Regions from separate parts of the Streptomyces sp. NPDC005408 genome, predicted to be linked through region 1. Evidence: riboswitches for the same ligand, from Rfam matches in the RefSeq annotation. Region 1 holds a riboswitch; each other region holds the start of a gene.

What was found. A riboswitch is a leader RNA that binds a small molecule or an ion and turns the genes downstream of it on or off. The one in region 1 is predicted to bind cyclic di-AMP.
Positions count from the first base shown of each region.
Region 2: another riboswitch for cyclic di-AMP. It lies ahead of ABZS64_RS18715 (M23 family metallopeptidase); the one in region 1 lies ahead of ABZS64_RS07305 (M23 family metallopeptidase).
Region 3: another riboswitch for cyclic di-AMP. It lies ahead of ABZS64_RS19645 (LysM peptidoglycan-binding domain-containing protein); the one in region 1 lies ahead of ABZS64_RS07305 (M23 family metallopeptidase).
Region 4: another riboswitch for cyclic di-AMP. It lies ahead of ABZS64_RS05925 (NlpC/P60 family protein); the one in region 1 lies ahead of ABZS64_RS07305 (M23 family metallopeptidase).

Region 1 covers NZ_JBEXEX010000005.1:125,481-130,878, forward strand. Annotated here, with positions in the region: gene ABZS64_RS07295 (pitrilysin family protein) at 1-1,117, shown strand, start outside; gene ABZS64_RS07300 (pitrilysin family protein) at 1,114-2,502, shown strand; cyclic di-AMP (ydaO/yuaA leader) riboswitch at 2,733-2,897, shown strand; gene ABZS64_RS07305 (M23 family metallopeptidase) at 2,910-3,677, shown strand; gene ABZS64_RS07310 (GntR family transcriptional regulator) at 3,895-4,572, shown strand; gene ABZS64_RS07315 (HPr family phosphocarrier protein) at 4,722-5,003, opposite strand; gene ABZS64_RS07320 (GNAT family N-acetyltransferase) at 5,110-5,398, shown strand, end outside.
Region 2 covers NZ_JBEXEX010000017.1:146,957-152,354, forward strand. Annotated here, with positions in the region: gene ABZS64_RS18705 (PP2C family protein-serine/threonine phosphatase) at 1-552, shown strand, start outside; gene ABZS64_RS18710 (DUF2332 domain-containing protein) at 537-1,511, opposite strand; cyclic di-AMP (ydaO/yuaA leader) riboswitch at 1,758-1,914, shown strand; gene ABZS64_RS18715 (M23 family metallopeptidase) at 1,926-2,972, shown strand; gene ABZS64_RS18720 (aldo/keto reductase) at 3,059-4,003, shown strand; gene ABZS64_RS18725 (PrsW family intramembrane metalloprotease) at 4,252-5,398, opposite strand, start outside.
Region 3 covers NZ_JBEXEX010000019.1:60,198-65,595, forward strand. Annotated here, with positions in the region: gene ABZS64_RS19640 (YncE family protein) at 1-1,059, shown strand, start outside; cyclic di-AMP (ydaO/yuaA leader) riboswitch at 1,524-1,683, shown strand; gene ABZS64_RS19645 (LysM peptidoglycan-binding domain-containing protein) at 1,688-2,470, shown strand; partial or broken gene ABZS64_RS19650 (FAD-dependent monooxygenase) at 2,918-4,347, shown strand; gene ABZS64_RS19655 (pyridoxal-dependent decarboxylase) at 4,382-5,398, opposite strand, start outside.
Region 4 covers NZ_JBEXEX010000004.1:119,219-124,616, forward strand. Annotated here, with positions in the region: gene pcrA (DNA helicase PcrA) at 1-1,802, opposite strand, end outside; cyclic di-AMP (ydaO/yuaA leader) riboswitch at 2,065-2,228, shown strand; gene ABZS64_RS05925 (NlpC/P60 family protein) at 2,231-3,394, shown strand; gene ABZS64_RS05930 (hypothetical protein) at 3,487-3,840, opposite strand; gene ABZS64_RS05935 (NlpC/P60 family protein) at 4,185-5,246, shown strand; gene ABZS64_RS05940 (GNAT family N-acetyltransferase) at 5,290-5,398, shown strand, end outside.

The DNA of each region.
Region 1 (5,398 bases):
GGGGAACGGTCACTTCGAGCTGGTGCAGGGGGCGGGCGGCTCGCTGAACGGCACCACCAGCTTTGAGCGCACCAACTACTTCGAGACCATGCCCACCCACCAGCTGGAGCTTGCGCTCTGGCTGGAGGCCGACCGGATGGGCTCGCTGCTCGCCGCGCTCGACGACGAGTCGATGGAGAACCAGCGCGATGTCGTCAAGAACGAGCGCCGCCAGCGGTACGACAACGTCCCGTACGGCACGGCCTTCGAGCGGCTGACGGCTCTCGCCTACCCCGAGGGCCACCCGTACCACCACACGCCGATCGGCTCCATGGCCGACCTGGACGCGGCGACCCTCAAGGACGCCCGCGCCTTCTTCCGGACGTACTACGCGCCGAACAACGTCGTGCTGTCGGTTGTCGGCGACATCGACCCGGTGGAGACGCTCGCCTGGATCGAGAAGTACTTCGGCTCCATCCCCTCCCACGACGGCAAGCAGCCGCCGCGCGACGGCTCGCTCCCGGAGGTGATCGGCGAGCAGCTGCGCGAGGAGATCCGCGAGGAGGTTCCCGCTCGGGCACTGATGGCCGCCTACCGGCTGCCGCACGACGGCACGCGCGAGTGCGACGCCGCTGATCTGGCGCTCACCGTCCTCGGCGGCGGCGAGTCCTCCCGGCTGCACAACCGTCTCGTGCGCCGTGACCAGACTGCTGTCGCCGCCGGGTTCGGTCTGCTGCGCCTCGCCGGTGCTCCCTCGCTCGGCTGGCTGGACGTCAAGACGTCCGGCGGTGTCGAGGTCCCGCAGATCGAGGCCGCGGTCGACGAGGAGCTGGCGCGGTTCGCCGCCGACGGCCCCACGCCCGAGGAGATGGAGCGCGCTCAGGCCCAGTTGGAGCGCGAATGGCTGGACCGGCTCGGCACCGTCGCGGGCCGCGCGGACGAACTGTGCAGGTTTGCCGTGCTGTTCGGCGACCCGCAGCTGGCGCTGACCGCCGTGCAGCGGGTGCTCGACGTCACCGCCGAGGAGGTGCAGGCGGTCGCCCAGGCCCGGCTGCGCCCCGACAACAGGGCAGTGCTCGTGTACGAACCCGTCTCTGCGCCCGAGGGAAGCAACGAAGAGGAAGAGGCGGACCAGTGAGCGACGCTGCCGTGACGATGACGTACCACCCGCAGCCGACGGCGGGTGCCCCCCGGCCCTGGGCCTTCCCCGCCCCCGACCGCGGCACGCTGGACAACGGTCTGACGGTGCTGCGCTGCCACCGGCCCGGCCAGCAGGTGGTGGCCGTCGAGATCCTCCTCGACGCTCCGCTGAACGCCGAGCCCGAGGGTATCGACGGTGTTGCCACGATCATGGCGCGCGCCCTGTCGGAGGGCACCGACAAGCACACCGCCGAGGAGTTCGCCGCCGAGCTGGAGCGCTGCGGCGCGACCCTCGACGCGCATGCCGATCACCCCGGCGTCCGTGTCTCCCTGGAGGTCCCGGTCTCCCGGCTGCCCAAGGCGCTCGGTCTGCTCTCCGACGCCCTGCGCGCGCCCGCCTTCGCCGACAGCGAGGTCGAGCGGCTGGTGCGCAACCGTCTGGACGAGATCCCGCACGAGACGGCCAATCCGGCCCGCCGCGCGGCCAAGGAGCTCTCCAAGGAGCTCTTCCCGGCCACCGCCCGTATGTCGCGCCCCCGCCAGGGCACCGAGGAGACCGTGGCCCGGATCGACTCCGCGGCCGTGCGTGCTTTCTACGAGGCGCACGTCCGGCCCGCCACGGCCACCGCGGTGATCGTCGGCGACCTCACCGGAGTCGACCTGGACGCCGTGCTCGCCGAGACCTTCGGCGGCTGGAAGGGCGACAGCGCCACGCCCCGTCCCGTACCGCCGATCACCGCCGACGACACGGGCCGTGTGGTCATCGTGGACCGCCCGGGCGCCGTGCAGACGCAGCTGCTGATCGGCCGCATCGGCCCGGACCGGCACGACCGCGTCTGGCCCGCGCAGGTGCTCGGCGCGTACTGCCTGGGCGGCACCCTCACCTCGCGTCTGGACCGCGTGCTGCGTGAGGAGAAGGGCTACACCTACGGCGTACGGGCCTTCGGCCAGGTGCTGCGGTCCGCCCCCGACGGCTCGGGCGCCGCGATGCTGGCGATCAGCGGTTCGGTGGACACCCCCAACACCGGACCGGCGCTGGACGACCTGTGGAAGGTGCTGCGGACGCTCGCCGCCGAGGGTCTCACCGATGCCGAGCGCGATGTCGCGGTGCAGAACCTGGTGGGTGTCGCGCCGCTGAAGTTCGAGATGGCCGCGTCTGTCGCGGGCACGCTCGCCGACCAGGTCGAGCAGTTCCTCCCGGACGACTACCAGGCGCAGTTGTACGTGCGGCTGGCGGAGACGGGCACCGTGGAGGCGACTGCGGCGGCCGTCAGCGCCTTCCCGGTTGACCGGCTGGTCACGGTGCTCGTCGGCGACGCCTCGCAGATCGAGGAGCCGGTCAGGGCTCTGGGCATCGGTGAAGTGACCGTGGTCACCGGCTGATCGCCTCTCGCACCAACTGGACAACTCCGGCTGAACCCGGCGCAACAGGCAAGCGGAACCCCGGCATCCAAGCGATGGCGGGGTTCCTCGCTATGTCCGGTTTGTTGTGGAGGCTGCCTGTCTGCCCTGTGGCATGCACTACAAAAGGGCCTGTCTGTTTGGTGATTGAAAGTTGCCCCGCCTAGCGTCGGTCCGGCTGTTCGCCAGTAGCCAGCCGCATCCGCGGCATCGGACAGCCATCGCCGAGTCCCCGTCAGGCGCGAGCCTGGGGAGCCGGGGACCCACTCAGTCCCTGGGGTGAATCGGACGCCTTCGTATCCGTACGGAGGGGCCCGTAGGAGACCTTCCTGCTCCGAACCCGTCAGCTAACCCGGTAGGCGAGAAGGAAGGAAAGGACCAGCCACTTCATGGCGTTCACCCGTGCCACCGGGAAGCACCGTGCCCCGAGCCGCCTGACGCGCAGGAGCGCGAACATGGCGGGCGTAGCGGCCCTTGCCACCACCGGCGTCATCGGAACCCTCGCTTCCCCGGCGCTCGCCGCCACCCCCAGCACCGCCGTCGAGGACACCGGTCTGACCCAGGTCGTGACCGCTGACACCCTCGCCGACCAGATCGCCGACCAGGCCGCCGCCCAGAAGCAGGAGGCCGCCGAGGCCATTGCCAAGGCGAAGGCCGCTGCGGAGGCGAAGCGCAAGGCCGAGGCCCGTGCCAAGGCCGCACGCGAGGCCAAGGAGCGCGCCGCCCGCGAGGCCGAGCGCAAGCGCCTCAACTCCTTCGTCGCGCCGATCACCGGCTCGTACATCTCCACGGGCTACAAGACCGGCGGCGCCATCTGGTCCTCCGGCAGCCACACCGGCATCGACTTCCACGCCGCCTCCGGCACCACCGTGCACGCGGTCGGCTCCGGCACCGTCGTCGAGGCCGGCTGGGGCGGCGCGTACGGCAACAACGTCGTGATCAAGATGAAGGACGGCACGTACACGCAGTACGGCCACCTCTCGTCGATCACCGTCTCGGTCGGCCAGAGCGTGACCCCGGGCCGGCAGATAGGCCACTCCGGCGCGACCGGCAACACCACGGGACCGCACCTCCACTTCGAGGCGCGCACCAGCCCGGAGTACGGCTCCGACATCGACCCGGTCGCGTACCTGCGCGCCCACGGCGTCGGCGTCTGAGCACACGCAGTCTCGGCACACGCAGTCCGAGCACGCGCACACAACGCGTACATGAGAAGGCCCCGGCTCCCTGCCGGGGCCTTCTGCGTTCGGAGCTCTGGCCAAAAGATATCCATGGATTCCGAAGTGCCATCGGAAAATCCGGCCCACTGCAATAGAGTCACCGAACAGACGTCAATCGGCTGCGTTTCGCGCGGATTAAAGCGGAGGTTCGGTCATGCGCATTCCCGCGCACTCGGTATGCACGGCGATCCGCGACGACATCGTCTCCGGCGTATTCGAGCGCGGCAGCCGGCTCACCGAGGAGCAGCTGGCGCGCCGCTACGGCGTCTCCCGGGTCCCGGTCCGCGAAGCCCTGCGAACCCTGGAGTCCGAGGGCTTTGTGACCACCCGCAGGCATGCCGGAGCCTGCGTCGCCGAGCCCACCGAGCAGGAGGCCGCCGACCTGCTGGAGGTCCGGATGCTGCTGGAGCCGCTGGGTGCGGCACGCGCGGCCCAGCGGCGCACGGAGGCGCACCTCAAGGTCCTGCGCGGCCTGGTCAGGCTGGGTCAGGAGCGGGCCCGCCGCGGCCAGGGCGAGGACCTGCGCTCACTGGGCGGCTGGTTCCACGAGACGCTCGCCCAGGCCTCCGGCAGCCCGGGACTGATCGCCCTGCTGACCCAGCTGCGGCACAAGATCGCCTGGATGTACGCGGTCGAGCAGCCCGCCAAGCCCGTCGACTCCTGGGCGGAGCACGGCGCGATCGTGGACGCGGTGGCACGCGGCGATGTGGAGAGGGCACGGGCGCTCACCGCGCTGCATGCCGAGCGGGCCGCATCCGCGCACCGGCTGCGCCGTCCCGAGCGGGTGAGGACTTCGCAACATGCCGTAAACACCGCGAGCGTCCGCAATTAACAGGCGCGCCGTATACAAAGGGAAGATATTCGTGGGGCTTCTTTTCTGCTGCCCGAATTCGCGGAGTCGGACGCAGAAATGAACACAGCCGCGGCCTCCCGAATTCGGGAGGCCGCGGCTGTGTCGCCGGGCGAATTCTGCACAACCGCTCAGACGGTCTCGGGAAGCTCCTCGAGCCCCTCGGCGACCAGCTTGGCCAGACGGTCCAGGGCGGCGTCGGCGCCCTCCGCGTCGGAAGCGAGCACGATCTCCTCGCCGCCCTGCGCGCCCAGGCCGAGAACGGCGAGCATGGAGGCGGCGTTGACCTGGTTGCCGTCAGCCTTGGCGATCGTCACGGGGACGCCGGAGGCCGTGGCGGCACGGACGAAGATGGAAGCGGGGCGGGCGTGAAGGCCCTCGGCCCAGCCGACATTGACGCGGCGCTCAGCCATGGTGTTGCCCTTCAAGTCTTAGCGGTTGTCTAGACCAGTCTCTCATGCGTTGCGGCGTGCTCTCATACCGACCCGCGACCGGTGGGTGAGCCGTACGCTTTCACACATGCAGACCCAGCCGGACCACGACTACCCCGATCACTGGGAAGCAGACGTGGTGCTGCGCGACGGCGGTACGGCGCGCATCAGGCCCATCACCACCGAGGACGCAGAGCGCCTGGTCAGCTTCTACGAACAGGTCTCGGACGAGTCGAAGTACTACCGGTTCTTCGCGCCGTATCCGCGGCTCTCCGCCAAGGACGTCCACCGCTTCACCCATCACGACTACGTGGACCGGGTGGGTCTGGCGGTCACGGTCGGCGGCGAGTTCATCGCCACCGTCCGCTACGACCGCA
Region 2 (5,398 bases), on a different contig from region 1:
GGCTCGCTCGTAGGGGTTGCCGGGCGGCTGGACCGGGCGCTCGCGCGCGAGGGCACGCGGCGGCCCACCCTGGACGCCTTCGAGGGGTTCACCACCGCGGTACTGGCCGAGATCCCGCGCGACGATGCCGTTGTACGGGTTGTGAACCGGGGGCATCCGGAACCACTGCTGCTGTATGCCGACGGGAAACTGGAAGTCCTGGAGCCGTCCGAGGCCGCCCTGCCGCTGGGCATGGGCGATCTGGGGATGTGGCCGGACCGCGCGGACACCCACCCCCTGCCTCCTGGGGCCACACTGCTTCTCTACACGGACGGGCTGTCCGAGGCGCGCGATGCGAACGGCGTCTTCTACGACCCCGGCGAGCGGCTGGCCGGGCGGCTCTTTCCCGGGCCCGAGGAGCTGCTGGACGCGCTGGTCGCCGACGTACGACGGCATACGGGCGGCGGCGCCACGGACGACATGGCGCTGCTGGCGGTCAGCCGCCCCGCGGAGGGGCAGCCGAAGCGCCGCAGGACCGTTCCGGTGGTCAGGCGCGCTCAGCCCAGCCAGTGAAGGCCCTGGCCGTGCGGTGCCGTGAACGCGACGGCCCGCTCGTCAAGGGCGAGCGTGAGCAGGTGCTCGTCGGGCGGCCTCGGGGCATCGAGCCAGGGCAGCACCGTGTGGTGCTCGTTGGAGATCCAGTGGCCGGGCAGGCCGCGGACGATTCGTGCGAACTCCTCGCGCCGGGCGAGCGGGAGGTACGTGAGCACGGCGGTGTGCAGGACGACGAGCGTCGCGCCGTCTGGGGCTTCGGCGGCGAGCGGCGCGAGTTCCTCGACCAGATCGCCGCGGACGATCCGGGGGCGGGGAGCGTCCCGTACGGCTTCGATGGCGCCGAGCTGCTGTCGCGGCCGGTCGCCGCGGCCCGGCCAGATCAGGGACTGGAGCCAGCGGACGTCCTCGGGGTCGGTGATGTCGAGCGGGTTGAGGTCGATGCCCGCGCGCCAGGCGATCTCGGGCAGCCGGCCGGGCAGCGGCAGGTCCGGGGGCGCGGATCCGTACGTACGGCAGTCGAAGGTGACGACGGACTCGCCGAGCCGTGGGCCGTCGTCGTAGCGGTAGGCGTAGCGGTCGGGATGCAGACAGAGCCCAGCCGAGGTGCCGACCTCGATCAGGGCGAGAGGCTGGGGGAGCGCGGCCAGGAGCGGAAGCAGCGTCGCGCAGCGGGCGGGCTCGTTGGTCTGGGTGAAGCGCGCGAGCATCACATCGCGGACGGCGTCCCTGTGCGCGGGCAGCCAGTCGCGGAAGGCGGGCCATGTCTCGTACGGCCCGCCGAGGTGGCGTACCGCGGCGAGGAGCAGATTCGGCTGCTGCTTGTTGCCGGGCGGGAGTGAGGCGATGAGGGCGCAGATGTCCGGGTCTTCGGCGATTTCGGCGGTGAGCTTCTCATACACGGGAGACTGACCGTGTGCTTGCTCGGCGGAGAACTCGCGATAGCGGTCCGCCACGCTCTGGCTGATGTGTACGACCATGGGCCAGACGGTAGATGGGCACCCTATGTAATCGAGAGGCATCCCTCCGCATAACATCTGAGGCAACGTCAGGTGAGGGGTGTTGCCTGAGGGGCGGTCAAGTCGCCCGAGTCCGGGCGCTTGTGTCCGGGTACGTCTGTGTCAACGTCGTTAATGATCAGTCGGAACAGCTTGGAATCCGGCGCTGGTGTCTATTAACGTTCGATAACGCAGCGCGGTCGTCCCAGCCGTCGCAAGAGACGGCACCGTGCGCACGCGCCGAATCCCGCAAGGGAACCGGGGAACCACCAATTGGGGTGAATCGGGCACCTTTTGCCGTTCTTTTCCGCGGCGGAAGCGCTCGTAGGAGACCTTCCTGCTCCGAACCCGTCAGCTAACCCGGTAGGCGAGAAGGAAGGAAAGGAGTACGCCTCCGTGGCGTCCAATAAACCTGCCCCTGAAGCACCCTTCGAAACTGATTTCTTCGGCGTCGAAGTGAAGACAGAGCGGGCATGGGAGGAATGGAACCCCACCGAGGACTCCGTCCGTCCGGTGCGCGGCCGGCACCGTGTCATGAAGCAGCGCGGCGGACTCGCCCGCAGCTCCACGGTGCTCGGGGTCGGCGTGATCGCCGCGGTCGGCGCGGGCGGCATGGCCACCGCGCAAAGCAAGCCGCCGGTCTCCATATCCCTCCCCGACTCGATCGCGGACAACCTGCCCGACGCCAAGTCCCTGCCGGGCGTGGGCTCCCTCATCTCCGACGACTCCTCGGACGCGGACGCGGGCAACACCGCTCCGCTCACCTCGTCGACCCTCGCGGCGGACACCGGCTCCCGGCCCGAGGCGCAGGGCTCGGCCGGTGAGGCGCTGCGCGCCCGTATCCTCCAGCAGGCCGACCAGCAGCAGTCCGAGGCGGACGCCGAGGCGAAGGCAGCCGCGGAGAAGGTCGCCGCCGAGAAGGCCGCGGCGGAGGCGAAGACGCAGCAGACGGCGGCGGAGACCAAGGCCGAGGCGGCGAAGCTCGCTGCCGAGAAGGCCGCGGCGGCGAAGGCGGAGGCCGAGCGCCTCGCCAAGCTCGCCGCGAGTTACGCCCTGCCGACCTCCTCGTACACGATCACCTCGACCTTCGGCGAGGCCGGTTCGATGTGGTCCTCCGGCTACCACACCGGCCTGGACTTCGCGGCCCCGACGGGAACGCCCCTCAAGGCCATCCACAGCGGCACCGTCAAGTCGGCGGGCTGGTCCGGTTCTTACGGCTACCGCACGGTCATCGAACTCGATGACGGCACGGAGCTCTGGTACGCCCACCAGTCCTCGATCTCGGTCAGCGCCGGGCAGAAGGTGTCGACGGGCGAGACGATCGGCCGCGTCGGCGCGACGGGCAATGTGACGGGCCCGCATCTGCACCTCGAGGTCCACACGCCGGACGGAACCGGGATCGACCCGATGGCCTGGCTGCGGGGCAAGGGCCTGACGGTCTGAGGTCTGGCCCCTCTGACGCGTCTGACGCGGAAGCGTTACCGGTACGGCGCGGAATAGGCCGTACCGGTAAGCGTGTTGATCAACGCATGACTTCTCTCCGTACCCTCGGCTCGTCCGATCTCGCCGTCTTCCCGCTCGCCCTCGGCGGCAACGTCTTCGGCTGGACCGCCGACCAGGCGCAGTCCTTTGCCGTGCTCGACGCCTATGCCGCCGCCGGCGGGAACTTCGTCGACACCGCCGACAGCTACTCCGCCTGGGTTCCGGGCAACGAGGGCGGCGAGTCCGAGACGATCATCGGCAAGTGGATCGCCGCGCGCGGCAACCGTTCCGACGTCGTCGTGGCGACCAAGGTCGGCGCCCACCCCCAGTACAAGGGCCTCTCCGGTGCCACGGTCAAGGCTGCGGCCGAGGAGTCGCTGAAGCGGCTCGGTACCGACTACATCGACCTGTACTACACGCACTTCGACGACCCGGGCGTCCCCGTCGAAGAGATCATCACCGCCCTCGACCAGCTGGTGAAGGAGGGCAAGGTCCGCGCCATCGCCGCCTCCAACGTCACCGCCGAGCGGCTTCAGGCGTCCCTGGACTTCTCGGAGCGCGAGGGGCTTGCCCGCTATGTCGCACTCCAGCCGCACTACAACCTCGTGTCCCGCGACACCTACGAGGGCGATCTGCGGGACACCGCCGCTCGCGGCGGGCTCGCGGCCGTCCCCTACTTCGCGCTCGCGTCCGGCTTCCTCACCGGCAAGTACCGGCCCGGTGCCACGGTCGACAGCGCCCGGGCCCAGGGCGCGGGCAAGCACCTGGAGACGGAGCGGGGCGTGAAGGTCCTCGCAGCGCTCGACCAGGTGGCGGGGGCGCGCGGCGCCGAGATCGCGACCGTGGCTCTTGCCTGGCTGGCCGCGCAGCCGACCGTCGCGGCGCCCATCGCCTCGGCCCGTACGGTCGAGCAGCTGCCGGCACTGACGGCGGTCGCGGAGCTGGAGCTGACGGACGACGAGCTGGCCGTGCTGACGGCGGCGTCCGCGTAGGGGTCTAGGTCCTGTCCGGTCGATCAGGCCGGATCAGTGAGCGGCCCGCCGCGGAGCGGCTGATGTCACTGCGATGCGTGCGATCGCAAGGCGGAGGATGGGGGTCCCCCCGCCGAAGGCAGGGGGAGAGCCGACGCGGAGCGTCGGCGACTGACGACAACGCAGCGTGGGGGCACCTCCCGTGCCCGAAGGGCTACGGGGGAGTGCGTGCCAGGGCACGCGAGCCCGGCAAGATCCGAACAACAGCCCTAGGAGCGGTACGGGTTGTAGCCGCCGTAGTCGCGGTGGGGCGGCGGTGCCCATGCCTGGCCCGTAGCCCGCGCCGCATAGGTCAGCGCCGGACCCGCGACCTCCTTGCGCTGCCACAGGTGGTGCAGCAGCTCCTGCTCGCGCTCCATGAAGTCAGGGCCCGCCGCGCCGCGGTGGGCCCGGTGGCGCAGAAAGGCCAGGGACGTCGCGAACCGTTCGTACTCCGAGACGGCGTGGGCCGCGGCCGGTCCGTGCGTACGGCGGGCCACATCGCGCGCCATCGTGCGCGCCCGCATCGAGGAGAGCGCGCGCGGCTCGTCCGAGGTCAGCCAGCCGGCTGCGGCGTATGCGGGCAATTCGGTCGATATTGTGCGCAGTTCCCGCTGTCGGGTCCAGATCGTCAGCCAGGTCAGCAGGCCGAAGGCCGGGACCATGAACGCCCCGTACACGGCGTAGAAGCCGAAGGGGCCGAAGAGCGACGACGCTCCGTTCCACAGCGCGTGCATGCCCATCGCGAGGGCGAGGCCGAGCAGCGGCAGGGCGATCCGCCGGATCCGATGGCGCTGTGCGGCGAGTGCGGCGATCCCGAAGCCGATGCCGGTGAGCACGGTGAAGAGGGGATGCGCGAACGGCGACATGACGACGCGTACGAAGAAGGTCGCCGCGGTCACCGATGCGAGGCCCGAGGTGCCTATCTGCTGGTCCTCACCGAAGGCGTTGCCCAGGTAGAGGATGTTCTCGGTGAAGGCGAAGCCGGTCGCGGTGAAACCGGCCACGACGACGCCGTCGACGATCCCGGTGAAGTCCCGTCTGCGGAAGATGAAGATGAGCAGAATCGCCGCGGCCTTCGCGCTCTCCTCGACGACCGGGGCTATGACGGTCGCGCCGAGCGTGTCCGCGCTCGCCGGGTCGGCGGTGGCCGTGGCTATCCAGCGGGTCGCGAAGGAGTTCGCGATGATCGCGACCAGGGCGGCGGCGAAGGCCCCCCAGGCGAAGGCGAACAGTAGATTCCGCCAGGGTCCGGGCTCGACCCGGTCGAGCCAGCGGAAGGCGGCGGCCAGAAGCGGGACGGGCAGGGTGGCCAGGCCGAGTCCGACCAGGAAGCCCTGGGTGCCGGTCTGTTCGCGTACGAGGGCGAGGATGACG
Region 3 (5,398 bases), on a different contig from region 1:
CGCCGCTCAATTCACCGCCGAGTCCTGCTTGCCGCCGCCATATCCGCAACCTGCGCGCTCGGCCCGGCCGGTGCGGCCATGGCCGCGGCCCCGGCGCAGGTCCAGACCCACCAGACGTCCTACACCGTGGACTCGGCCCAACTGGGCCAGGGGCTTTACCAGTCCGCCTACTCCGCACGGAACAACGTCCTGTGGGTCACCAGCTCGGTCGGATACCCCCCGGTCACCCAGACCCAGCTGCTCAAGGTGGACCCCGAGACCCTGAAGGTGAAGGCCGCCTACACCCCGCCGCTCAAGGACGAGGCCACCGGGGCGCGGGAAGCGATTTACGGGGTGGCGGTGGATGACGTGCACAACACCGTGTGGACCACCAACACGCTGGACAACTCCGTTGCCGTCTATAGCCAGCGCACCGGCGAGCACCTCGCCTCGCTGCCCGGCGTGAAGCACCCGCGCGATGTCGTCGTCGACCAGAAGCGCAACCTGGTGTGGACCGCCGGGCTCGAGGACGGCAGTGTCGTCGCCTTCGACAGCCGTACGTACCAGGAGAAGAAGCGGGTCACCGTCGCGGGCGCGACTCCCGCGGGCGTGGCTGTCGACGGGCGCACGGGCATCGTCTACGCGGCCGACCTGACGAATGGTCAGCTCATCGAGATCTCTCCGGCGTCCGACAAGCCCAGGCTGATCCCCGCGGGCAAGGGCACCATCGACGTGGCGCTGTCCGCCGACGGGCGGACCGCCTACGCCGTCAACCAGGGGAGCGGTTCCGTCGCCGTCATTGATCTGCAGGCGGGAGTGGTGCAGAAGGAGATCGCGACGGGAGCGGGCGCCCTCGCCGCGGCGACCGACCCTTGCACCGGCAATGTCTTCGTCGCCAACAGGGAATCCGGGACGACCACGGTGGTCGACCCCCGCAAGGGAATCGTTCTCGCGGACCTTGCGACCGGCGCGAACACCGACCATGTCGTCGTCGCCCACGGCACCGCCTATGTCGTCGACAAGGCGGCGGTCGGCGCGCAGGCCATGGACTCCGTCCACCGCATTCGCACCACCGGCTGACCGGCGCACAACGCAGCCTCGGGCGAGATCCGCCGCGTCGCACCGCACGGTGGTCGGCGCGGCGGAGCCGTGTGGTGAGCACTCGTGCCGCAGGCCGCCCGCTCCGATAACGCCCACGATGTCCGAAAAGGGCTGCATGGGCATTTCCTCTTTTTATGGCATCCGATGCCCGCATTAGAGAAAGTCGGGTGAATTCTCTTTATCTGGCGGACCGCCGCAAAGCGGACAGTTGCCCACTGCCACCAGTGAAATGGGTCACGTCTGTCAGGGCCTACGGGGGCGCCGCCGGGCCCAGTCCCGTTCTGCAGAAAGAGAGTTGAGTTTCCCGCTGGGGGCGGATGGCGGATTTTCTCCGGACGGATCCGCCTCGCGGATTGCAATTCGGAATTCAGGGCTTGTTTCACCCAGTCCATTTCGCTTACGGTCACCGCAACCCGGATGGACCGCCGAATCCTGCCGCCGTCCGGTAAACCGCACCCACTCACGTACGGCAGGAGCGGGGGACCCAGGTAAGCCGCCGATCCGGAAATCCGGAACGGCTAGGGGTGAAGTCGCGACCACACAGCGGCCGGGCATCTCCAGCCCGAACCCGACAGCTCACCTCGCAGGCGACGGAGAGGAATTCGTCATGCCCGCAAAGGGTAAGCACCGCCGTCCCAAGTCCAACTCGCTGACGCGTGGCCTTGTCGCCGCAGGCACGGGCGGGGCCGCACTCGTCCTCCCGGTGATCGGCGCAACCACCGCCGGTGCCGCGCAGACGGCGACGCAGCCCGCTCTCGCGGCAAAGGCTGTGACGGCGATCACGCCGGCCGCCGCGAAGAAGGCCCCCACGACCTATTCCGTCGTCGCAGGGGACTCCCTCGCCAAGATCGCGGACCAGCTCAACGTGAGCGGCGGCTGGAAGAAGCTGTACCAGGACAACCGCAAGGTCATCGGTGACAACCCGCGGATGATCCACCCCGGCCTCAAGCTGACCGTCGGCAAGAAGGCCGCCAAGGCGGCTTCCGCCTCCGATCGGGCCGACCGCTCGAAGCGCACGAGCACGCTGACCGCAGCGAAGAAGCCCGCCGCCTCGAAGCCCAAGGCGTACTCCAACGACCTCGACGGCTGGATCAAGGAGTCGCTGGACGTCATGGCCAAGCACGGCATCCCGGGCTCGTACGACGGCATCCACCGGAACGTCATGCGCGAGTCCTCGGGCAACCCGCTGGCCATCAACAACTGGGACTCCAACGCCCTGGCCGGAACCCCGTCCAAGGGGCTCCTCCAGGTCATCGACCCCACGTTCCAGGCTTATCACGTGCCCGGCACGTCGATGGACAGCTATGACCCGGTCGCCAACATCACCGCCGCGTGCAACTACGCAGCCGACAGGTACGGCTCGATCGACAATGTGAACGGCGCCTACTGACGGCTCGAGCTCATACGTCGCGGCGGTGCACGACGACCGCAGTGAGGACCGCCGCGACGGTCGGCCAGGCAGCGAACACGGTGGCGCAGGCTGCTCATTCCCCGCCCGTCGTCTTCGCTCCGGAGAGAAGTTCATCGGCAACCACCGTCAGCACATCGGGTAAAGCCCAGGCGAGGGCATCGACGGCTTGCTCGCGGTGTCCGTGAGCCCCGCCGAAGCAGCCGCGGCCAGCGCGGCCACCACCAACTCCACCCCAGTCATACCCGCCCCGTCGTTGAGCCGATTCGATTCGGCATCGTCCAGTCGCAGCAATCGTGACGGCACCCAGTCTGGCACCGCGCACCCCTTCGCATGACAGATGAGGCTTGATCGGCGTTCGTGATCGATCCCTCCGCACCGGGATACTGGTCAGTCCTGATCGACTCGCTGACCACGAGGAGCGGACACATGCCGGACACGGCACAGAAGAACGGCAGTTGGCGACGGGGCACGAGCGGGCGCCATGCCGTTGTCGTCGGGGGCAGCCTGGCGGGACTGCTCGCGGCACACGTACTGGCCGAGCACGCCGACAAGGTGACGATCGTCGAGCGCGACCAGTTTCCCGAGGGCCCCGAGACGCGTCCGGGCGTGCCGCAGGGGCGGCATGCCCATGTGCTGCTCGAGGGCGGACAGATCGCGCTGGACGCCCTGCTGCCGGGCTTTGTCTCCGAGTTGAGAGCCTCGGGTTCGCCACGGATCGGTCAGCCGGCGGACATGGTCCAGTGGCAGAGCGGCCGATGGTTCAGGCGCACGGAGGCGACCTCGTACATCTACACCGGCTCCCGTGGACAGATCGAGCACTTGGTGCGCGAGCGGTCCTGGCCAACCCGGCGATCACGACCGTTACGTCGACGGAGGCCGTCGGTCTGCTCGGTGACGCCTCCCGGGTACGGGGCGTGCTGCTGCGACGGCGCGGCGAGGGTGCCCGGGCGGTCGAGCAGCAGCCGCAAGAGATCGAAGCGGACCTGGTGGTGGACGCTTCGGGACGCGGATCGCGGGCCTCGCAGTGGCTGTCGGCGATCGGCGCCGAGCCCCCGGAGGAGGAGGGCATCGACACGGGCCTCGCGTACGCCTCCCGTATCTACCGCAACAAGAGCGACAACCTCGGCTCGGACTCGCTCGGTTACTACGTCTTCCCCAATCCCTCGCAGGTGTACGGGGGAGGGGTGCTGCCGCTGGAGGACGGCCGCTATCTGGTGATTCTGTCGGGCCTGCGGGGCGACGAACCGCCCACGGACGAGGACGGGTTCACGGCCTTCGCGGCCCGCTTCCCGCATCCCTTCATCCACGACTGGCTGCGCGAGGCCGATCCGGACACGCCGCCCTTCGGCTTCCGCCAGACATCGAACCTCCGCCGCCGCTACGACCGCCCGGGCCGCCGCCCCGCCGGTTTCCTCGCCACGGGCGACGCCCTGTGCACGTTCAACCCGATCTACGGCCAGGGCATGGCGGTCGCGGCAATGAGCGCGGTGGCGCTGCGGGACGCGCTGACCGATCCGCGACGTACGCCGACGACGCGATCGGTCCAGCAGGCGCTGTTCGAGGCGTCCCGCCAGGCCTGGGACATCTCGGCCGGCGCCGACAAGAAGATGCCGGGCGCGGTGGGCAACGCGGTCACCACCGGGCCCGCGGACCGCGCCGCGGGCTGGTACCTGAGGCGCGTCCAGCAGAGGTACCCGGGTGACCCCGTCGTGGGCCCGGCCTTCCGCTCCGTACTGACCCTGACCTCGCCGCTCACCGCCCTGTTCGCACCGAAGGTGGCCCGGGCGGTGGTCTTCGGACCCGTGCCCGCGACGCCGTCGGAGCCCCCGATGACGCGGGAGTCGACGCGCGCCTGAGGAACGGTCAGGCGGCGGGCTGCCGGACCAGGCATCACGCTCCGGCAGCCGCACGCCGGATCGCGTCGAGTGTGCGCGCCACGTCGTCGTCGGTCGTGGACCAGTTGCTCACCGAGATCCGCATGACGCGACGGCCGTGCCAGGTGGAGCCGCTGATCCATGCCGTGCCGTCGTCGAGCAGCCGGGTGAGCACCTGTTCCGTGCGTTCGTCGTTGCCGAACTCGGCGCAGACCTGGGTGAATACAACGTCGTTGAGGACCGTCGCCCCGTCGATCCCGGCGATACCGGTGGCGAACGAGGAGGCGTGTCGGCACAGCCGATCGACCAGGTCGGCCACGCCCGACCGGCCCAGCGACCTGAGCGCGGCCCACACGGTGAAGGCTCGGCCGCGCCGGGAGAGTTCGGGGACCTTGTCGATGGGGTCGCCGTGTTCGTCCTGGATGAGGTAGTCGCCGTGCAGGCCCATCGCTGCCCGGACCGCGGACGCGTCGCGCACGATGGCGAGGCCGCAGTCGTAGGGAACGTTCAGGGTTTTGTGGGCATCCGTCGCCCAGGAGTCGGCACGTGCGCAGCCCGCCGTCAGATGTGCGTATGTCGGTGAGGTGGCCGCCCACAGACCGAAGGCGCCGTCGATGTGCACCCATGCGTCTGCCTCACGCGCGGCGGTGATCGTCTCGGCGAAGGGGTCGAAGGCACCGGAGTGGATGTCTCCCGCCTGGAGGATCACCATCGTCGCCCGCTGCCCGCCGACCGCCAGGGCGTGCCGCAGAGCCTCGGGCTCGATGCGTCCCTGCTCGTCGGACTTCACCAGTTCGGGTTCGCCGAGACCCAGGTAGCGCAGCGCCAGGTCGATGGCCATGTGGCGGTCCTCGCCGACGACGACGTGTACGGGTGGCCCGCCTGCCAGCCCGTCTCGGGCGACGTTCCATCCTGCGCGCCGCAGCACCGCGTCGCGCCCGGCGGCGAGGCAGGTGAAGTTCGCCATCGTGGCACCGGTGGTGAAGCCGACGGCGCTGCCGGCCGGCAGGCCCAGCACATCGAGCAGCCACGT
Region 4 (5,398 bases), on a different contig from region 1:
GCGAGCGTGCCCGCGCCCTCCTCCTCGGCGCGGTCCTGCTCGAACTCCAGCGCCACGGCGGCCAGTTCCTGGAGGTTCTCGATACGTGTCTCGTCCTGCGGGTCGGTCGATGCCTGCAGCTCGGCGAGATAGCCGGTGCGCTCCAGGACGGCCTCCAGAACCACCGCCGGGCCTGCACCCGAGTCGACGACCGTACGCAGCTCCTCCATCAGCACGTTGAAGCGCCTGACGGCGTTGGCGGAGCGGGCCGCCATGCCGTACGCCTCGTCGACGCGCCGCAGCGCCTGCGGGAAGGTGATCTTCTCGCGCAGCGCGAGCGCGTCGATCATCGCCTCGGCGCGATCACCGATGCCGCGCTTGGGGACGTTCAGGATCCGGCGCAGCGGCACATTGTCTTCCGGATTGGCGAGCACCCGCAGATACGCCAGCACATCGCGGACCTCCTTGCGCTCGTAGAAGCGCACTCCGCCGACGACCTTGTACGGCAGTCCGACGCGGATGAAGATCTCTTCGAAGACACGGGACTGGGCGTTCGTACGGTAGAAGATGGCGACGTCGCCCGCCTTCGCGTCGCCCGCGTCCGTCAGCCGGTCGATCTCGTCGGCGACGAACTGCGCCTCGTCGTGCTCGGTGTCGGCGACATAGCCGGTGATCTGCGCGCCCGCGCCCGCGTTGGTCCACAGGTTCTTGGGTCGGCGGCTTTCGTTCCGCTCGATGACCGCGTTGGCTGCGGAGAGGATCGTCTGCGTCGAGCGGTAGTTCTGCTCGAGCAGGATCGTCGTCGCGTCCGGGTAGTCCTCCTCGAACTGGAGGATGTTGCGGATGGTCGCGCCGCGGAAGGCGTAGATCGACTGGTCGGCGTCGCCGACGACGCAGAGCTCGGCCGGCGGCAGGTCCTCGTACCCCGTACCCACCAGCTCGCGTACGAGTGTGTACTGAGCGTGGTTGGTGTCCTGGTACTCGTCCACCAGGACGTGGCGGAAGCGGCGCTGGTAGTGCTCGGCGACGTCCGGGAACGCCTGGAGCAGATGCACCGTCGTCATGATGATGTCGTCGAAGTCCAGGGCATTGGCCTCGCGAAGCCTGGCCTGGTACATGCGGTACGCCTCGGCGAGCGTCTTCTCGAAGCCGTCGGCGGCCTGGTCGGCGAAGGTCTCCTCGTCGATCAGCTCGTTCTTCAGATTCGAGATCTTCGCGCTGAAGGACTTCGGCGGGAACTTCTTGGGGTCGAGATCGAGATCCCGGCAGACCAGCGCCATCAGCCGCTTCGAGTCCGCCGCGTCGTAGATCGAGAACGACGAGGTGAAGCCGAGCCTCTTGGACTCGCGGCGCAGGATGCGCACGCACGCGCTGTGGAAGGTGGACACCCACATGGCGTTGGCGCGCGGCCCGACGAGCTGCTCGACGCGCTCCTTCATCTCGCCGGCGGCCTTGTTGGTGAACGTGATCGCCAGTATCTGGCCGGGGTGGACGCTGCGGGACCCCAGCAGATGCGCGATCCGGTGCGTCAGCACCCGGGTCTTGCCGGACCCGGCCCCGGCGACGATGAGCAGCGGCGAGCCGGTGTGCACGACGGCCGCGCGCTGCTCATCGTTCAGCCCTTCCAGCAGGGCGGCGGGGTCCACGACCGTGCGCGGCGCGCCGTCGCGGTGGTACGGATCGCGGGCCGGAGGCACGTCGAACGCGCCCTGGAAGAGATCGTCCGGGATCTCCTCCTGGGCCGAGTCCTCGGGCGGTGGCGGAGGGTGCTCCGAGCTGGGCTGGAGGTCCGCCAGGAAGCTGTCGTCAAAGAGGCTGCTCATCGCTCTACGAGTCTAGGCCGCCGCACTGACAGCTTGCCGCCGCATTCGGCCACCACCCTCCGTAACCTGGCAGCACCTCCTGGCAACCCTGCGTGATCGGGCCATGTCGTCGGGTCATCATCCGGAACACACAGATCCGTCGATGAGTAAGGTCACGAAAATGTATCGGGCATTTCGAACATCAACCTTCACAGCAGCCACACGAGTTGGCTAGCGTGCTCGATCAGGCGGCCCGTACCCCCCTGGCGATCCACGCCACATCGGGCAGCTCGCGCCGAATTCGGGCTTTCCGCAAGGAAGTTCGGAACCGGGGACCCACTATGCACAACCGGGGTGAATCGGACCGTGCTCCATTCGGTCCGTAGGGCGATCTTCCGTTCCGCCCGAACCCGACAGCTAACCCGGTAGGCGGTCCACGGAAGAAGGAGATGCCGGCCTTGGCCTCGCATCGCAAAGAACGCAGCCGTACCGCGAAGACCTCGCCCGCCGTCGGGCTCACGACGGCGGCCATCGCCGGCGTCACCCTGCTGTCGACGCAGAGCGCCAACGCCGCGCCCACCGAACCGAAGCCCTCCATCGAAGAGGTGCAGAAGAAGGTCGACGACCTCTACCGGCAGGCCGGCACCGCGACCGAGAAGTACAACAAGGTCAAGGAGTCCACCGACGAGAAGCGTCGTGAGGTCGACGAGCTCCTCGACGACGCCGCCAAGCGCACGGAGAAGCTGAACGAGTCCCGCAGGGCGCTCGGCAACTACGCGGCCGCGCAGTACCGAACGGGCGCGGTCACCCCGACCGCCGCGCTGATCTTCGCGGACAGCCCCCAGGCGTACTTCGACCAGACGCAGCTGATGGACCGGATGACCGACCGTCAGCGCACCGTGATCGACGACTACGAGACCCAGCGGGCCGCGGCCGCCAAGCAGCGCGCGCAGGCGACGGAGAAGCTCGATTCGCTCACGCTCTCGCAGAAGGCCCTGCGCACCAGCAAGCAGGTGGTCCAGACGAAGCTCGCCGAGGCGCGCTCGCTGCTGTCGAAGCTGACCGCCGAGGAGAAGGCGCGGCTCGCCGCGATCGAGCGCCAGAAGCAGGAAGAGGCCCGCCGCAAGGCCGAGGCGAAGGCCAAGGCGGAGGCGGAGGCCCGCGCCAAGGCGGAGGCGGCGCGCCGGCAGCAGGAGGCCGACAAGGGCACGGGAACCGGAACCGGTACGGGCACCGGCACCGGCACGGCCGACGGCACCTACGCGGCCAAGGCCGACAAGGTCCTCGCCTTCGCCCGCGCCCAGACGGGCAAGCCGTACGTCTGGGGAGCGACCGGCCCGAGTTCGTACGACTGCTCGGGACTGACCCAGGCCGCCTGGAAGGCGGCCGGCGTGGACCTGCCGCGCACCACCTGGGACCAGGTGAAGGTGGGCACGCGGGTCGAGACCAAGGATCTGCTCCCGGGTGACCTGGTCTTCTTCTACGACGACATCAGCCACGTCGGCATCTACATCGGTGACGGCAAGATGATCCACGCGCCGAAGCCCGGTGCGAACGTCCGCGAGGAGTCGATCTACTACATGCCGATCTACGGCAGCGTGCGCCCCGCGTAACGCCGCCGACAGCCGAACGCCCGGGCCTCCGAAGCGCGCCCGGGCGTTCTCATGTCCGAGGCATCACGTCCACAGCGGACCCCCGGCAGAGACTACGTCCACAGCGTCGCGATGAAGATGTTCGCGACGGTCAGTCCGCCCACCGCCCCGAACAGCGCCTTCTCGGCCTTCTCCTCGTCACGCTTGACGTAGACCACCCCCAGGATCACCACCAGGATCGCCAGCTTGATGCTGATCTTCAGGTTGTTGACCGGCTGGTCGTCCGCCTGGTTCAGGCCCACCAGCACCACGCCCGTGATCAGCATGGTCAGCGCCCCGTGCAGCATCGCCGGGCTGAAGCGCGCCGCTCCCGCGCTCATCGCCTTCATCTGGGTCAGGAAGCCGCCGAGCAGCGACGCGATGCCGATGATGTGCAGGGCGACGAAGACATTGATGAGTACGTCCATGAGGCGGAGCCTAACCCTCCCCATACCACCGCCCTTTGGGCTGGTGTGCCTCATTCGCCGCATCGGTCACAGCGGTACCGCGGTTGGGCCGATGCCATCACGTCTGCTCTCAGAAACCGATCCCAACTGTCCACTTTTGGGCACTATCGGTCCTTACGCCTCTTTCCCGTGACCTCCAGGTTTACCGTCCTCCCTCAGGTGACCGACTCCCCACCGCCGCCGGGCTCCCGGGCGGCCGTCGGACACCACCGCCGAGAGATCCGGCGGCGGACCGCTCCCCCTGTGCGGACCGCCGTCGGACCGGCCTCGGACCGCAGGAAAGACGGAAGGACGTGGACGCCCTCGTGGCAGCGCACCGGAAACCGAAGCAGCATCCGCTCACCGGGCCCGCGGCGCGGACCGCCGCCACCATCGCGCTCGCAGGCGCCGCGACCGCCACCGCATTCGACGGCACCGGGCACGCCGAACCCGTCCTCACCCCCGCACAGATCAAGGCCAAGGTCGACAAGCTGTACGAGGAGGCCGAGGCCGCCACCGAGAAGTACAACGGCGCCAAGCAGCAGACCACGAGCGCCCGCAGGTCGCTGGACGAGCTGCGCGACGAGGCCGCCCGCAGGACCGAGCGGCTCAACACCTCGCGCAACGCACTCGGTTCGATCGCCACCGCCCAGTACCGCGCCGGCGGCATCGACCCGGGGCTGCAGCTCGCGCTGACCTCCGACCCTGACGAGTATCTGGAGCGGGCAGCGCTCGCCGAGCGGGTCGGCACCCGGCAGGCCGACGCCATCGCCGGGGTGCACCAGCAGCTGGTGGAGATCGCCCGGTTGAGGGCCGAGGCGGGCGAGCGTATGGGCGCCCTCAAGGCCCGGCAGACCGAGCTGGCCAGGAACAAGGCGACAGTCCAGGAGAAGCTCTCGGCCGCCGAACGCCTGCTGGATCAGCTCACGGCCGAGCAGCGCGCCTCCTACGACACCTCGCAGGGGACTTCCTACGGGGAGGCGTCGGGCACACGCGCGGACCGTTCCGCTGCCCCCCGCGGCTCCCTCCAGGCCCCCAACCCCCGTGCCGCACAGGCCGTCGCCTACGCCTACGGGGCGCTCGGCAAGCCGTACGTCTGGGGCGCGACCGGGCCCACCTCATTCGACTGCTCCGGGCTCACCCAGGCCGCCTGGCGCTCCGCCGGAGTCTCGCTGCCGCGCACCACGTACACCCAGATCAACGCGGGCCGCCGTGTCTCCCGCTCCGAACTCGCCCCCGGCGACCTGGTGTTCTTCTACTCCGGCGTCAGCCATGTCGGCCTCTACATCGGCGGCGGGCAGATGATCCACGCGCCCCGCCCAGGGGCCCCTGTCCGCGTCGCCCCGATCGACGAAATGCCCTTCGCGGGGGCTGCCCGTCCCGCGTAGGATCCCCGGCGTCCCAAGATCCCGGTCGCGGCAGGAGCCCGAAGTGGACGTCGACATCCAGAACTACGTACGCACCCTCACGCTCCGCTCCCCCGATCATGTACGGGTCGGCCCCTTCACGGTGCGCTACAACCCCAACTGGTCCATCCCGC